DNA from 2 places in the Frankia sp. CeCAU1 genome. Region 1 is predicted to be linked to the other one. Evidence: predicted binding sites of a transcription regulator. Region 1 holds the regulator's gene; the other holds the start of a gene.
The links. Region 1 encodes LexA, which represses DNA repair genes until DNA is damaged. Its sites were predicted from a motif close to CGAACNNNNGTTCG; they were not measured.

Region 1 (4,387 bases):
TCCTCCATCGTAGTGAACCGGCGACCGCAGGACAGGCAGGACCGCCTGCGGCGGATCGCCGAACCCTCCTCGGCCTCCCGACTGTCAACGACGCGACTGTCCGGATGCCGGCAGAACGGGCACCGCACGCGCTACGCCTCCTTCGCCCGCGCCGGAGCCGACCGCCCCGGACCGGGGATGAGGGACACCGTTGAGGACCCGGCATCCACGCCGGACAGACCACCTTGTGGATGGACCGCCAGCTCCCCGCGGAAGACCTGTGGAACAACCTGTGGATGACTTACACCCCGGTAAGCACCAGATGTTGTGTCCAAGGTAGCGCACGGCCCCAGAGATGAGGACAGCACCCCCGTATGGTCCGTGTGGTCCGCATCGCACGTGGCACCGCACGTGGACGAAAGACGACGGTGCGCGAGAACCCTGCGCCGAGACACTCGTGGACCCGGGAAGCCGGGAAGCCGGGCGTCAGGGAAGGAGTAACGACTGGCCCGGGGCGATCAGTGGTGACCGCAGGTGGTTCAGCCGCATCAACCGGTCCACCATGACCCGGGTGTCGGCGCTCTCGTCGAGCGCCACTGCCACCTCCCACAGCGTCTCCCCCGGCACGACCAGATGGTGCCGCGGCGCCTCCGCGGTATCCGGCCCGGCAATCGACACCCCAGGCATGATCATGATTGCTACCGCCACGACGACCGCCACGACGACCGATACCACCACCACCCGACCCCGCCGGGTCAGCCGGAGCGGCGGGGGTGCGGGCGGGCGACCCGGCGGGTATCCCGCCGGCCGACGACCCACCCGGTCCCTGGCCATCGACAGGTCGACGACCCGCGCCCTGTGTGCGGATCCCACGGCACCCTCCCGTTCCGACGACACCGAACGCCGAAGATCGAACCTTCGTTCGATCGAACGCGTGGTCGATTGTCGCATCGGGAACCGGAAACCGCCAGGGACACGCTCGAACAGACGTTTGAGATTCTGCGACCCGCCGGTTACCGTCGAGTCGATCGGGTGTGAACCGGGCGGTTTCCCCCGGTCACGGACGGCGGCGAGTCGGTAGGTGACCGCTTCCGGAGCGGGACGGTCCGCCGTGCGGTCGCCGGCCGGCCGGTGGCCGCACGGCGGAAGAAAAACGCGACGAGGAGAGCGGTAAGCGATGACTAGCCAAGGCAGGGGTACGCGCCGGGGCGGAACCCGCGGCAACGTGCGAGCCTTTCCCGAAGGCCCCACGGACGCGGGCCTGACCCCCCGGCAGCGCAAGGTGCTGGAGGTCATCCGGGCCGCGGTGGAGCGGCGCGGGTATCCGCCCAGCGTGCGGGAGATCGGTGAGGCGGTCGGCCTCACCAGCACCAGTAGTGTGGCTCACCAGCTCAGGGTGCTCGAGGAGAAGGGCTACCTGCGGCGGGACCCGAACCGCCCGAGAGCGATGGAGGTGCTGACCGTCGAGCACCCCCGGCGACGCGCGGATGTGGGCGCGGGCGCGACGACGGTGGCGGGCACGACGACGGTGGCGGGCACGACGACGGTGGCGGGCACGATTCCCATCATCGGTGAGGCGGCGCCGGGCACCACCGAAGGAAGCAAGTCGGACGCGGCCTACGTGCCGGTGCTGGGCCGGATCGCCGCCGGTGGCCCGATCCTGGCCGAGCAGGCGGTCGAGGACGTCTTCCCGCTACCCAGGGAGATCGTCGGCGAGGGCACTCTGTTCCTGCTCCGGGTCGTCGGCGACTCGATGATCAACGCGGCGATCTGCGACGGTGACTGGGTGGTCGTCCGCCAGCAGCCGGTCGCGGACAACGGGGAGATCGTCGCCGCAATGATCGACGGGGAGGCGACGGTCAAGCGTCTGCGGCTTCGGGACGGCAAGATCTGGCTACATCCGGAGAACTCGGCCTTCGCCGACATCCCCGGTGAGGATGCGACCATCCTCGGCCGGATCGTGGCTGTGCTCCGCAGGGTTTGATGTGGATCGGCCGGCCGCCCGTCGGGCGGCCGGCCGGGTTGCCTCGCGTCTGATCGCTCCTGGGCTCAGGCCCGGTAGGCGTGCAGCTCCGCTGCGAGTCCCGAGGAAACCCGGGCGGACAGCCGGGTACCGGTCTCGGTGTGCTCCATCGTGAGCACCTCGCCGTTCGCGTGCACCCGGGAGACCAAGTCGCCCCGGGTGTAGGGCACGAGCACGCGCATCTCCACGTCGGGATGCGGCACCCGGGCACAGAGCGCGTCGACCAGCGCGGCCAGCCCCTCGCCCGTGCGTGCCGAGACGAACACGGCGTCCGGGGCGAGCTGGCGCAGCCCCGCGACGACCGTCGGCTCCACGGCGTCCACCTTGTTGACGACGATCAGCTCGGGAACGCCGCCCGCGTCGATGTCGTTGAGAACCTCGCGCACGGCGGAGATCTGCGCGGCCGGATCCGGCGATGATCCGTCCACAACGTGCAGGATGAGATCGGCATCGGCGACCTCTTCCAGCGTCGAGCGGAACGCCTCGACGATCTGATGCGGCAGATGCCGGACGAATCCGACGGTGTCGGTCAGGGTGAAGGCCCGGCCGTCCGGCAGGGTCGCCCGCCGCACGGTCGGATCGAGGGTGGCGAACAGCGCGTCCTCGACCAGGACACCCGCGCCGGTCAGCCGGTTGAGCAGCGACGACTTACCGGCGTTGGTGTAACCGGCGATCGCCACGCTGGGGACCTCGCCCCGCCGCCGGGCGGAACGCTTGGTCTCCCGCACGGTCGTCATCGCGGCGAGCTCGCGGCGCAACCGCGCCATCCTGGCCCGCAGCCGCCGACGATCGGTCTCGATCTTCGTCTCACCGGGACCGCGGGTACCGATGGGCGCCCGGCCGCCGCCACTGGCCGCGGCCCGCGACATCGACTCACCCCACCCACGCAGCCGGGGCAGCATGTACTGCAACTGCGCGAGCTCGACCTGGGCCTTGCCCTCGCGGGAGGTCGCGTGCTGGGCGAAGATGTCCAGGATGAGGGCCGTCCGGTCGATGACCTTTACTTTGACGACCTCCTCCAGCTGCCGCAGCTGACCCGGGGTGAGCTCGCCATCGCAGACCACCGTGTCCGCGCCGGTCGCCGCGACGACCTCGGCGAGCTCGCGGGCCTTGCCCGAACCGACGTAAGTCGCGGCATCCGGCCGGTCGCGACGCTGCACGAGCGCGTCGAGCACCACCGAACCGGCGGTCGTGGCGAGCGCCGCGAGCTCCGCCATGGAGCTCTCGGCCGACCGCGGGGAACCCGACGTCCATACGCCGATGAGGACGACACGCTCCAGCCGCAGCTGCCGGTACTCGACCTCGGTAACGTCGTCGAGCTCGGTGGCGAGACCGGGAACCCGCCGCAACGCGGCGCGATCCTCCAGGTCGAAACCGTCCCCAGAATCGTCGAAAAAGTTCGACAGGTAAGACGAATCGGCATCGGTCAGCTTGATGAGAGATCTGTCGAGAGTGGACGCATCGAAGGCGTCAGCAGGAAGTGTCATACCATCCGTTCTCAACGCGGCCCGCTACCGCACCATTCCGCGATCATTCCGTGCCGCCTGCTCCGGCCGGGCCCCACGACCCGGTGGCCCGAGGAGGATCCGCCGGACCGGAAGACCCTGCCGCACTCGTGGCGCGCCTCCCCCCGTTTCCCGGCGAATCCCGTCGCCAACCAGGGTCCCACGTCACCACGTCGATCGCGAACCGTTTTGCCGCCCCGCCGACGTAGCCTCTGCGACGTGTACCACGAGTACCACGAAAGACGGGCCCACCGCCTCGCCGCGACGATCTGGGACAGCTCGGGCCGCCCGACTCCCCCTGGACACCCCCCGGGCACCACGCGGACGACGGCGGACCGGCATCCGGACCGCACCGGGCCCTCGGACCGCACCGAGCGCACCGAGCGCACCGAGCGCACAGGGCGCACAGGGCGCACAGGGCGCACAGGGCGTACAGGTGTGGTGGGCAGTCGGCGAGTGTTGCCGGACGGATGCATGGACATCATCTGGAGTTCCGACGCCAATCTGATCGTCGCGGGGCCGGACACGGCGGCGAAGCTGGTGCGCTGGGCACCAGGCGTGCGGCACGTCGGGCTCCGCTTCGACTCGGGCTCTGGACCATCCCACCTCGGAGTGGCCGCGGACGAACTGCGCGACCAACGCGTCCCGCTCGCCGACCTGTGGGGCGACGGACCGGCGCAGCGACTCGCCGAGCGGCTCGCCATGGCCGCTGATCCCCTGGTCGCATTCGAGTCGTCGATCGCCGCCCGGCCCGTTCACCCGGCGCTCGTGGACCGGTTGGTTCCCGCCGTTCTGGCGGGTGCCCGCGCCCGGGCGCCTGTGGACGACCTCGCGCGCACAGCCGGGCTGAGCGAACGCCAGCTGCTGCGTCGCTGCCGGC
Region 2 (4,387 bases), on a different contig from region 1:
GAGGGCCAGGGATGCGACGGCGCCGGCCGCCGGCGCGACGTCGTGGCCGGCGTCCAGCACCAGCAGGTAGAGGGCCATCAGCCCGCTGAAGACGTAGCCGGTGACGAAGAACGCGAAGGGCCGCAGGTTCAGCCGGCTCACCACGTCCGTGTTCCGGAGCAGGATCGCCGGCACCAGCCAGATGAGGAAACCGAAGAAGAGCGCCGTAAGCGGCGCGAAAAACAGGTACCCGAGGAACGCTGCCATGATCAGAGGTCCGGCGGTCGTCGAGGTCAGGCCGGGCCGGGAGCGGGGACGTCTGCGCTGTGCGCCACCGTCGGGGTGCCGTCGAAGTACGGGCCGAGGGCGGCACGCCAGCGGACAAACCGCTCCGACTCCCGGAAGTTCGTCAGATGGGCGTCCAGGCTGTCCCACTCGACGAGCAGCACGAAACTCGACGGTGACTCGACCCCGCGGGTCATCCGCGCGGAATGACAGCCCGGCGTGCCGACGAGCTCCGCACGCACCCCGTGATACGCGGCGACGAAATCCTCCTCGCTGCCCGGTTTGATGTCGAACCGGGCAACTTCGAGGACCGCTCCGGCGGGCCGCCCGCCGTCCCGCCTCTCACTCGCCATGGATGATCCTGAAACTCATACCGCCCAGTCTGGCAGCATCGGGAGATCTGCGGTCCGCCAACATGAACCATGACCACGCCAAACACACCCGGGCGCCCACCCGGCCCGCCGCCGGGCCGCTGGCGCTCTCCACCCGTGGGCCTCGTCCCGCTCCCGGGCCGAGAATTCAGTTCGCCATGTCGACGAACCGTGAGTAATGACCCTGGAAGGCGACGGTGACGGTGCCAGTTGGCCCGTTGCGGTGCTTGGCGATGATGAGGTCCGCCTCGCCGGCGCGCGCCGACTCCTTCTCGACCGTGTCCTCCCGGTACAGCAGGATCACCGCGTCGGCGTCCTGCTCCAGGCTTCCGGACTCGCGCAGGTCGGAGACCTGGGGACGCTTATCGGCCCGCTGCTCGGAGGCGCGGTTGAGCTGGGAGATGGCGACCACCGGAACGTCGAGCTCCTTGGCGAGCAGCTTCAGCGACCGCGAGATCTCGCTGACCTCCTGCTGACGGTTCTCCACCTTCTTGGGCGACGACATCAGCTGCAGGTAGTCGAGGATCACCAGACGCAGCTCGTTGCGCTGCTTCAACCGCCGGGCCTTCGCCCGGACCTCCATCATCGTCAGGTGCGGGCTGTCGTCGATGAACAGCGGGGCCTCCGCGACCTCGCCTATCCGGCGGGCCAGGCGACCCCAGTCGTCGTCGGTGAGCCGGCCCGTGCGGATGTTCTGCAGGGACACCCGCGCCTCGGCGGACAACAGCCGCATGGTGATCTCCATGCGGCTCATCTCCAGCGAAAAGATGACCGACGCCATCCCGTTCTTGATCGACGCCGCCCGGGCGAAGTCCAGGCCGAGGGTCGACTTGCCCACGGCAGGCCTGGCCGCGACGATCCACAGCTGGCCGCCGTGCAGGCCGTTGGTCAGCTCGTCGAGGTCGACGAAACCGGTGGGCACCCCGGTCAGCGAACCGTCGTGCCCCTGGATGGACTCGATCTCCTCCAACGCCGGGTTGAGCAGCTCCCCCAGCGGCAGGTAGTCCTCGTTCGCCCGGCGCTCGGTCACCTCGTACACGGCCGCCTGGGCGCGGTCGACGACGTCGCTGACGTCCGGAGCCGCGCCGTAGGCGAGCTGCACGATGCGGGTGCCGGCCTCCGCGAGGCGGCGCAGGATCGCCTTCTCCGCGACGATACGGGCGTAGTACCCAGCGTTGGCCGCGGTGGGCACGCTCGAGATGAGGGTGTGCATGTAGGCCGGACCGCCCACCCGTTCGAGCAGATCGCGACGGCTGAGCTCGGCGGCGACGCTGATGACGTCCGCAGGCTCCCCCCGGCCGTAGAGATCGCCGATGACCTCGTACACGAGGCCGTGCGCGGGACGGTAGAAGTCACCCGTCCGCAGGACCTCGACAACGTCGGCGATGGCGTCTTTCGACAGCAGCATGCCGCCGAGCACACTCTGCTCAGCGGGCAGGTCGTGCGGGGGAGTCCGGTCGAACTCTGCGCTCCCACCGGAACCACGCGAGATCTCGGTGACGCTCACGACGCACCCTCCCGGGACTCTCGTAGACCCGCATTCGAACGAATGTTCGTACAGATCGGAACCGCTGTCAACGAACCGCTCCGCCCCCGACCGGCCGGGGCTCCCAGCAGGGACCGAACGGGCTGCGCCCGGTGAGCCTCTCGCCGGGCGCCGCCCGCGTCACCGAAGGAGACCTGGCCCGATCAGGCTAGAAGTACCTTCCTCGGCCTGGAGGGTCCGACCTTACGGACCGGCGGGTACACCCACCAAAAAGTTATCCACAGGCCCTTGTGGAAAAGCTGTGGGTAACCGGCCGAAACCTGGGGAGGACATCGGGACGGAAACCGGAGACCTGTGGACACCCGAGACCACAACCTCGACGAAACCTAGCTGGCAGGCGCCTGCATCCCGAGTGCCCTGTGGATGAGAAAAAGTTTCGGATCTGGTCGTCGCCCCTTGCCCCACGCACAACGGGCTCCCCTGGCCGACCACCTGAGACGGTCGGCCAGGGGAGCCCGTACAGCGAGCGCGGCGGTACAGCGGGAGAAACGGCGGATGCCACCCCGTCAGACCCGCCACCCCGTCAGACCCGCCTGACCTCGGGCCCATCCGGCCGCGATCAGGCCCGCCCTGCCCTGGTCAGGCCTGCGTGACCTGGAGCTTCACGGTCGCGGTCACCTCGGGATGCAGATGCACGGCGACGGTGTAGGCGCCCAGGGACTTGATCGGCGTGGTGAGCTCGACGCGGCGCCGGTCGAGCTCGGGGCCACCCGCGGCGGTCACCGCCTCCACCACATCGGCCGCCGTCACGGAACCGAACAGGCGGCCTTCCTTGCCCGCCCGGCTGGTCAGCTCGACCTTGAGGCCACCGAGCTGACCGGCGATCTCCTGAGCGTGCCCGAGATCACGAACCGCGCGGGCCGACCGGGCCCGCTTGATCTGCTCGACCTGACGCTCCGCGCCCTTGGTCGCGAGGATCGCGTACCGGCGGGGCACGAGGTAGTTACGCCCGTACCCGTTCGCGACCTCCACAATGTCACCCGGGCTGCCGAGACCGGGGACCTCCTGGGTCAGGATGAGCTTCATTGCCACCCCTTACCGGGCCGAGGCGGTGTAGGGCAGCAGCGCCATCTCGCGGCTGTTCTTCACCGCCGTCGCCACGTCGCGCTGGTGCTGGCTGCAGTTACCGCTCACCCGACGGGCCCGGATTTTACCCCGGTCGGAGATGTACTTGCGCAGCAGCGAAGTGTCCTTGAAGTCGATGTAGTCGACCTTGTCCTTGCAGAAAACGCAAACCTTCTTCTTGGGCTTGCGCACGGCCGCCTTGGCCATGGGTGTGCTCCTACCTCGTTGTGTCGTTCGCGAGGACGACGACCGGCCGCTCAAAACGGTGGCTCGTCGGAGTAGCCGCCGGCCGGTTGCGACCAGGGGTCATCGATGGGTGCTCCACCACTACCGCCGCCGTAGCCGCCGCCGGCCGGAACGCCCGCGGGAACACCGGCAGGTGCGCCGGGGGGTGCGCCGGGGGGCGCGCCGGCAGGCGCGCCGTAGCCGCCTCCGCCACCGCCACCGTAACCGCCGCCGCCCCCGTAACCGCCGCCACCACCGCCACCGCCACGCGCGGCCTTGACGACCTTGGCGGTGGCGTAGCGCAGGCTCGGACCGATCTCGTCGACGTCGAGCTCGATCACGGTGCGCTTCTCACCCTCGCGGGTCTCGAACGACCGCTGCTTGAGGCGGCCGGTGACGATGACCCGAGCGCCCTTCTGCAGCGATTCGGCGACGTGCTCCGCCGCCTGGCGCCAGATGGAGCAGCGCAGGAACAGCGCCTCGCCGTCCTTCCACTCGTTGGTCTGGCGGTCGAGGGTGCGCGGCGTGGATGCGACGGTGAAGCTGGCGACCGCGGCACCGTTCGGGGTAAACCTCAGTTCGGGGTCGTTGGCTAGGTTGCCGACGACGGTGATGACGGTTTCACCGGCCATGGGCACTCTCCCGGAGATCGGCGGCCCACGACGGCAGGGGGACTGCCGTCGCCGCGGACCGGATCATGCCGCCGCCCGGCGGCTCTGACGTGGCTTCTTCGGCTCTGGAAGCCGGATGACCTTGGTGCGGATGACCGACTCGTTGAGGACGAGCTGACGGTCGAGCTCGGCGACGACGTCGGGCTCCGCATGCAGGTCGATGACGGCGTAGATGCCTTCGTGACTCTTGGCGATCTCGTAGGCGAGCCGGCGCCGGCCCCAGACATCGACCTTCTCCACCACGC

Region 2: the regulator LexA is predicted to act here: its motif matches at 2,178-2,191, upstream of dnaB (replicative DNA helicase).

The regions. Positions count from the first base shown of each region.
Region 1 covers NZ_CDWWXA010000061.1:16,753-21,139, forward strand. Annotated here, with positions in the region: gene nrdR (transcriptional regulator NrdR) at 1-128, opposite strand, end outside; gene AC08OO_RS12580 (LysM peptidoglycan-binding domain-containing protein) at 466-852, opposite strand; gene lexA (transcriptional repressor LexA) at 1,157-1,963, shown strand; gene hflX (GTPase HflX) at 2,029-3,489, opposite strand; gene AC08OO_RS12595 (helix-turn-helix domain-containing protein) at 3,982-4,387, shown strand, end outside.
Region 2 covers NZ_CDWWXA010000023.1:12,827-17,213, forward strand. Annotated here, with positions in the region: gene AC08OO_RS06745 (hypothetical protein) at 1-246, opposite strand, end outside; gene AC08OO_RS06750 (antibiotic biosynthesis monooxygenase family protein) at 273-617, opposite strand; gene dnaB (replicative DNA helicase) at 784-2,142, opposite strand; gene rplI (50S ribosomal protein L9) at 2,761-3,207, opposite strand; gene rpsR (30S ribosomal protein S18) at 3,217-3,453, opposite strand; gene AC08OO_RS06770 (single-stranded DNA-binding protein) at 3,504-4,103, opposite strand; gene rpsF (30S ribosomal protein S6) at 4,167-4,387, opposite strand, start outside.